Regions from separate parts of the Streptomyces sp. NPDC026522 genome, predicted to be linked through region 2. Evidence: riboswitches for the same ligand, from Rfam matches in the RefSeq annotation. Region 2 holds a riboswitch; the other holds the start of a gene.

Region 1 (3,740 bases), on a different contig from region 2:
GGCGCCGGGGAGGCCGGATTGGCGGACCCCCCGCCTCAAACGCCGGGGAGGCCGGAATGGCGGACCCCCCGCCTCAGGCGCCGGGGAGGCTGGATGGCGGGCCCCGGTGTCAGGTCAACGCCGGCGAGGCTGGATTGGCGGGCCCGCGCATCAAACGACGGGGCGGGGCGATCGTCAGGACAGGGGGAGGCCCGGGGCCGGGAAGGCGGACATCAGGGTTGAGACCTCGCCGCGGATCGCGGACAGGGCGCGCTCGTCCGACGCGGCCGCCGCGGACACCGCTCGCGCGATCCACTCCGCCACCACCGGCATGTGCTCCACCGACAGCCCCCGCGACGTCAGCGACGGCGTACCGATCCGGATCCCCGACGGGTCGAACGGCTTGCGCGGATCGAACGGCACCGTGTTGTAGTTCACCACGATCCCCGCCCGGTCCAGCGCCTTCGCCGCCACCTTCCCCGGCACCCCCCGCGACGTCAGGTCCAGCAGGATCAGGTGGTTGTCCGTACCCCCCGACACCAGGTCGAAGCCCCGCTCCAGCAGCGCCGCGGCCAGCGCCTTCGCGTTGGCCACGACCGCGTGCGCGTACGTGACGAACGCCGGCTGCGACGCCTCGTGCAGCGCCACCGCGATGCCCGCCGTCGTCTGGTTGTGCGGGCCGCCCTGGAGACCCGGGAAGACGGCCTTGTCGATGGCCTTCGCGTGCTCCTCCCGGCACATCAGCATCGCCCCGCGCGGCCCGCGCAGCGTCTTGTGGGTGGTCGTGGAGATGACGTCCACGTGGCCCGCAGGGCTGGGGTGCGCCCCGCCCGCGATCAGGCCCGCGATGTGCGCGACGTCCGCGACCAGGACCGAGCCCGCCTCCTTGGCGATCGAGGCGAAGGCCTCGAAGTCGATCGTGCGCGGCAGCGCGGTACCGCCACAGAAGATGATCTTCGGGCGCTCGGCGAGCGCCAGCTCCCGCACCGCGTCGTAGTCGATCCGCCCGGTCTCCGCGGAGACCCCGTACTGCACGCCCCGGAACCAGGAACCTGTCGCCGAGACGCCCCAGCCGTGCGTGAGGTGCCCGCCCATCGGCAGGGCCATGCCCATCACCGTGTCGCCGGGCTCCGCGAAGGCCAGGTACACGGCCAGGTTCGCCGGGGAGCCGGAGTACGGCTGCACGTTCGCGTGGTCCACCCCGAACAGGCCCTTGGCCCGCTCGATCGCGAGGGCCTCGACCCGGTCGATGTTCTGCTGGCCCTCGTAGTAGCGGCGGCCCGGGTAGCCCTCGCTGTACTTGTTCTGCAGGACGGTGCCGGAAGCCTCCAGCACCGCCGCGGACACGTAGTTCTCGCTCGGGATGAGGCGGAGCGTCTCCGCCTGGAGGGTTTCCTCGGCCGCGACGAACGACGCCAGCTCGGGGTCGGTCGCGTACAGGGCGGGATGGCGGGGCGCTGTCATGGCGGTCCTCCGGGGTCGATGTCTGGTCTCGTCCCCGCGAGGCCCAGGCGAGCGGCCCTGTGTGCGGTCCTGCGCGCACGACTCCCCCAGAGTCCGTTCTCCGTGCGCCAGTCGCCGTGCGTACCGACCACCTTAGCGGGCGCGCCACAAGAAAGGTTTCTCCGTCCGGTATACGAGCGAACATGGAAAGTGACGCCACCCTCGTCGACTGCCTGACGGACGATCGGAGACCCCGTGTCGAAGACTGCTGATGCCATCCGCACCGCCGACGCGCACAGCGCGCACAACTACCACCCGCTCCCGATCGTCGTCGCGACGGCGGAGGGCGCGTGGATGACCGACGTGGAGGGCCGCAGGTACCTCGACATGCTCGCCGGCTATTCGGCGTTGAACTTCGGCCACGGCAACCGCCGTCTGATCGACGCCGCCCGCGCGCAGCTGGAGCGGGTCACGCTCACCTCCCGCGCCTTCCACCACGACCGCTTCGCGGACTTCTGCACCGAACTCGCCGCTCTGTGCGGCAAGGAGATGGTGCTGCCGATGAACACGGGCGCGGAGGCCGTGGAGACGGCGGTCAAGACCGCCCGCAAGTGGGGGTACGAGGTCAAGGGCGTGCCGGACGGCCACGCCAAGATCGTGGTGGCGGCCGACAACTTCCACGGCCGGACCACCACCATCGTGTCCTTCTCGACCGACCACGAAGCCCGGGACCACTTCGGGCCGTACACCCCCGGCTTCGAGATCGTCCCGTACGGGGACCTCACCGCCCTCTCCCACGCCGTGACCTCGAACACCGTGGCCGTGCTGCTGGAGCCGATCCAGGGCGAGGCGGGCGTCCTGGTACCGCCCGCCGGCTACCTCCAGGGCGTACGGGAACTGACGCGCGAGCGGAACGTCCTGTTCATGGCGGACGAGATCCAGTCGGGCCTCGGCCGTACCGGCGAGACCTTCGCGTGCGCGCACGAGGGGGTCGTGCCGGACGTGTACATCCTCGGCAAGGCGCTGGGCGGCGGCGTCGTCCCCGTCTCCGCCGTGGTCGCCGACCGGGACGTGCTCGGGGTGTTCCGCCCCGGCGAACACGGGTCCACCTTCGGCGGGAACCCGCTCGCCTGCGCGGTCGCCCTGGAGGTGATCGCGATGCTGCGGACCGGCGAGTACCAGCAACGCGCCACCGAACTCGGCGACCACCTGCACCGGGAGCTGAACCTGCTGGTGGGCAGCGGCGCGGTGACCGCCGTACGGGGCCGCGGGCTGTGGGCGGGCGTGGACATCGACCCGGCGCGCGGTACGGGCCGGGACATCTCCGAGAAGCTGATGGAGCTGGGCGTGCTGGTGAAGGACACCCACGGCTCGACCATCCGGATCGCCCCGCCGCTGGTCATCAGCAAGGAGGACTTGGACTGGGGCCTGGACCAGCTGCGGTCGGTGCTCGCGGTCTGAGGCCCGTAGGCCCGTACCCGCGACTACAGGATGACGTGGGGCAGGAAGCGGGCGTACTCGTCCGTGACCGGCCCCGCCGATTCCCGGATGCCCAGCCCCGCCGCCTCTTCCTCGACGACCCACGCGCCGAGCACCACCCGGTTGCCGTCGAAGTCCGGCAGCGGGGCCAGGGCCTGGAACACGTACGTCTCGCCCTCCTCCGCCGCGAACGGCTCCCCGCCCACCGGGTGCAGGGTGACCCCCGCGCCCTCGCGGCCGAGCAGCGGCTTGGCCGCGAAGCCGGTGGTGTGCGCGAGCTCGCGCGGCCCGTCGAGATAGGCGGGCAGCAGGTTCGGGTGATCGGGGAAGAGCTCCCACAGGATCGCCAGCAGCGCCTTGTTCGCCAGGAGCATCTTCCACAGCGGCTCGATCCAGCAGGTGCTGCCGGAGCCGCCGCCGTGGTCGTACGTACCGAGGACCTGCGGGCCGAACTCGTCGGCCGCCAGCCACTCCCAGGGGTAGAGCTTGAAGCAGCTGCGGATGAACCGCAGCCGGTCGTCCACGAACCGGCCGGAGAGGCTGTCCCAGCCGATCTGCTCGACGGACAGGGCGTGCGTGGCCAGACCCGCCTGCTCGGCGGTCTCCTGGAGGTAGGCGACCGTCATCAGGTCCTCGCCGAGCTCGTCGGTCTCGGAGTGCGCGAAGTGCACGGGCCCGGGCGGCAGCAGCTCCGCCTGCCGGCGCCACGCTTCGACGAGGCGCTCGTGGAGGGAGTTCCACTGGTCGGCGCCGGGGAAGCGTTCCTCCATCCAGAACCACTGCGGACTCGCGGCCTCCACCAGCGAGGTGGGGGTGTCCGCGTTGTATTCCAGCAGCTT
Region 2 (3,740 bases):
GGTCAGGTGCGGGGCGAACACCTCGTCGATGTCGCTGCCCAGTCGTGCGCGGCGTCCTTGGTCGACGGTGGTCAGGAAGACCCCGCCGGGGCGCGGCACGCGCGCGGCCTCGGCGATGACGGCCACCACCGCGCCCGGTTCCCGCAGCAGGTGCAGCAGCCACACCGCGATCACCGCGTCCAGCGAAGCCGTTCGGTGCCGCAGCCCAGGTCCAGCAGGGTGCCCGCCGTGGGCGGGAGCAGGCCGAGGACGGCGGCGGCGGCCGCCGCGGCGCGCGGGGCGCCGCCGCGGGGGGCGGCGCAGACCTCGGCCTCCGCGGCGTAGTCGGCCGGCGGCGCCGGACCCGGGGCCGGCCTCAGCGGGCCCCGTGGGCGGGGGCCAGCGCCTCCACTCGCTCGGCGAGGGCGAAGTCGCTCGCGGTCACCGTGTCGCCCGCGCTGTGGGTGTTCACCGACACCCGGACCGAGTCGTAGCCGAGCGTGAGGTCCGAGTGGTGGTTCAACTCGTCCTGCACGACGGCGATGTGGGCGACGAGCGCGCTCGCCGCGAGGTGGCTGCCCAGCCGGTACGTACGCTGGATCCGGTCGTCCTCGAAGGCCCAGCCGGGAAGTTCCCGCAGCCGGTCCTCGATCTCCTTCTGGGAAAGCGGCTCGCCCGACATCCACACGCTCCTTCACGACCGGTCGGCCCCACTGACTGACGTGCTGTCAAGGTTCCCACAGCGGGCGCCGCGGGGAAGGTCCCGCGCACCGGTGCGTGCCGTTTCTTCCGGCGAAGCCCACCGCCTAACGTCGGACCATGACTTCGGCGAGTGTGGGTGCGCTGCTGCGCACGTGGCGGGAGCGGCGCGGGATCAGTCAGCTGGAACTGGCGGGGCGCGCCGGTTCCTCGTCCCGGCACATCAGCTTCGTGGAGAACGGCCGGTCCCGGCCGAGCGAGGAGATGGTGCTGCGGCTGGCGGAGCACCTCGACGTACCGGTTCGGGAACGCAACGTCCTGCTGGTGGCGGCCGGTTTCGCGCCGCGGTACGCCTGCACTCCGCTGGACGCGCCGGAGCTGGGCCTGCTGCGCGAAGTGCTGGAGCGGCTGCTGACCGCGTACGAGCCCTATCCGGCGCTGGTGGTGGACGCGACGTACCAGGTGGTCGCCGCGAACCGGGGCATCGCCAAGCTGCTGGAGGGCGTGTCCGAGCAGCTGCTGGCGCCCCCGCTGAACGCGATGCGGCTCGCCTTGCACCCGCAGGGGCTCGCCCCGCGGATCCGCAACCTGCGCGAGTGGCGCGGGCACCTGCTGGCGCAGATGGAACGGCAGATCGCGCTGGCCCGCTCGGAGCCGCTGCGCGCGCTGTACGAGGAGGTGTCGGCGTACCCGGTGGCGGAGGGGTCCGGCGGCGGTGCTCCGGCGCAGGCCGCTGCGTACATCGCGCTTCCGCTGGTGATCGAGCACGAGGGGCACGTCCTGTCCTTCGTGTCGTCCATCGCCACCTTCAACACCCCGATGGACGTGACCGTCGCCGAGCTGGCCATCGAGACCCTGCTGCCGGCCGACCCGGCGACGGCGAAGTACCTGCGCGACCCGAGCCCCTGAACCGCCCGGGCGCGGGGCGGCTGCCGGGTCCCGGCCCGGGCCGCGACGACGGCCCGGGCGGGGATCCACCGCTGTGGCCGGACCGGCCGCGCCGGGGCGGCTCAGAGCTCCGTGAAGTCGAGGCCGGCCTGGGCGGCGGCCGCCTTGACGGTCTGCTCCAGCAGGACGGCGATGGTCATCGGGCCGACGCCGCCCGGTACCGGGGTGATCAGCGAGGCGCGGGCGGCGGCCGACTCGAAGTGGACGTCGCCGACGTTGCCCTCGTTGTACCCGGCGTCCAGCACGACCGCACCCGGCTTGATGTCCTCGCCCCGGATGAACTCGGCCTTGCCGACGGCGGCGACCAGCACATCGGCCTGGCGCACGAGGGAGGGCAGGTCGCGGGTGCGGGAGTGGCAGTAGGTGACGGTGGCGTTGCGCTCCAGCAGCAGCATCCCGGCCGGCTTGCCGAGGATCGCGCTGCGGCCGACCACGACGGCGTGCTTGCCGGTGAGGTCCACGTCGTACTCCTCCAGCAGCCGCATGATGCCGCCGGGCGTGCAGGAGACGAAGCCGGGCAGGCCGAAGCCCATGGCGGCGAAGGAGTGCATGGTGACGCCGTCGACGTCCTTGCCGGGGGCGATGGCCTCGAAGGCGGCGCGTTCGTCGATGTGGTGCGGCACGGGGTGCTGGAGCAGGATGCCGCTGATCTCCGGGTCCTCGGACAGCTCGGTGAGCGTGGCGACGAGTTCCGCGGTGGTGGTCGCGGCGGGCAGCTCGACGTGGCGGGAGGTGATCCCGGCCTTGGCGCAACGGTTCTGCTTCATGCGGACGTACGTGACGGACGCGGGGTCCTCGCCGACCAGCACGGTGGCCAGACAGGGCGCGGTACCGGTGCGCTCGGTGAGCTCGGCGGCCCGGGCCGCGGTCTGCTCGGAGATGCGGCGGGCGAGGGCGGTGCCGTCCATCAGCCGGGCGGTCCGGTCCGGGGTGTGGGTCTGGGCAGTCGTCATGGGGGTCTCCTGAGCGTCGCTGCGGATCGCGGTTCGCCCAGGCGCGCGGCAGTAGGCGTACGGAGTACGCCGGGCCGCTCCCCGGTGGTGATCCACCCGAACGCCAGTCACGGCCCGCCCCCACTCTAGTCGACCTGCCGGGGGCCCGGCGGGCGGCGGGAAAGCGGTGGATCACGCGGGCGCGAGCTGGGAGGATCCGGACATGACGCGCACTTTCGACGATCTCGTCGCGGAGGCGGATTCCGTCTCCGTGGCCGGCTGGGACTTCTCCTGGCTCGACGGCCGGGCCACCGAGCAGCGGCCCTCCTGGGGGTACCAGAGGCTGCTGGGCGAGCGGCTGGCCGGCGTCCGGTCCGCCCTGGACATCCAGACCGGCGGCGGGGAGGTGCTCGCGGGCGCCGGGCCGCTGCCCCGGCTGACGGCGGCCACCGAGTCGTGGCCGCCGAACGTGGCCAAGGCCACGCGGCTGCTGCACCCGCTCGGCGCGGTCGTGGTCGTGGACGCCGACGAGCCGCCGCTGCCGTTCGGCGACGAGGCCTTCGAGCTGGTCAGCAGTCGGCACCCGGTGACCGTCTGGTGGGACGAGATCGCCCGCGTGCTGGCTCCGGGCGGCACGTACTTCTCGCAGCAGGTCGGTCCGGCCAGCGTCTTCGAGCTGGTGGAGTACTTCCTCGGGCCGCAGCCGGAGGACGTGCGGCGGGCCCGGCACCCGGACGCCGCCGTCGCCGGGGCACGGGCCGCCGGCCTGGAAATCGCCGATCTGCGCGCGGAGCGGCTGCGCACGGAGTTCCACGACGTCGGAGCCGTGATCTACTTCTTGAGGAAGGTGATCTGGATGGTGCCGGGCTTCACGGTCGGGCGCTACCGCGACCGGCTGCGCGAGCTGCACGAACGGATCGAGCGTGAAGGCTCGTTCGTCGCACATACCGCCCGTTTTCTCATCGAAGCCCGTAAATCGGGCTGAGCGGAGGGCGGGAGGAGGGCGGACGGATCGGGGCCCGATCGGGTTGCGCGGCCACAGCGTGGCGCAGGTCACTCAATTCAGCGCGTAACGAATCGACTCGGGCGTGCGATGAACCGACAGGTGTCCTCGCGCGGCCCGGAATACAGAGCCCCCTGGGGTCTGTTTCCCGAGTTCGCGCGATGATGTCCCGCCCACCC

What was found. A riboswitch is a leader RNA that binds a small molecule or an ion and turns the genes downstream of it on or off. The one in region 2 is predicted to bind ZMP and ZTP.
Region 1: it holds a riboswitch for ZMP and ZTP, as region 2 does, so the genes downstream of both, ACZ4M3_RS05560 (serine hydroxymethyltransferase) here and ACZ4M3_RS00930 (bifunctional 5,10-methylenetetrahydrofolate dehydrogenase/5,10-methenyltetrahydrofolate cyclohydrolase) in region 2, are expected to answer to the same signal.

The regions. Positions count from the first base shown of each region.
Region 1 covers NZ_JBVHQF010000002.1:225,916-229,655, reverse strand. Annotated here, with positions in the region: gene ACZ4M3_RS05560 (serine hydroxymethyltransferase) at 175-1,443, opposite strand; ZMP/ZTP riboswitch at 1,478-1,568, opposite strand; gene rocD (ornithine--oxo-acid transaminase) at 1,678-2,883, shown strand; gene ACZ4M3_RS05550 (glutathionylspermidine synthase family protein) at 2,907-3,740, opposite strand, start outside.
Region 2 covers NZ_JBVHQF010000001.1:221,367-225,106, reverse strand. Annotated here, with positions in the region: gene ACZ4M3_RS00940 (4a-hydroxytetrahydrobiopterin dehydratase) at 356-661, opposite strand; gene ACZ4M3_RS00935 (helix-turn-helix domain-containing protein) at 799-1,587, shown strand; gene ACZ4M3_RS00930 (bifunctional 5,10-methylenetetrahydrofolate dehydrogenase/5,10-methenyltetrahydrofolate cyclohydrolase) at 1,689-2,579, opposite strand; ZMP/ZTP riboswitch at 2,608-2,700, opposite strand; gene ACZ4M3_RS00925 (methyltransferase domain-containing protein) at 2,782-3,543, shown strand.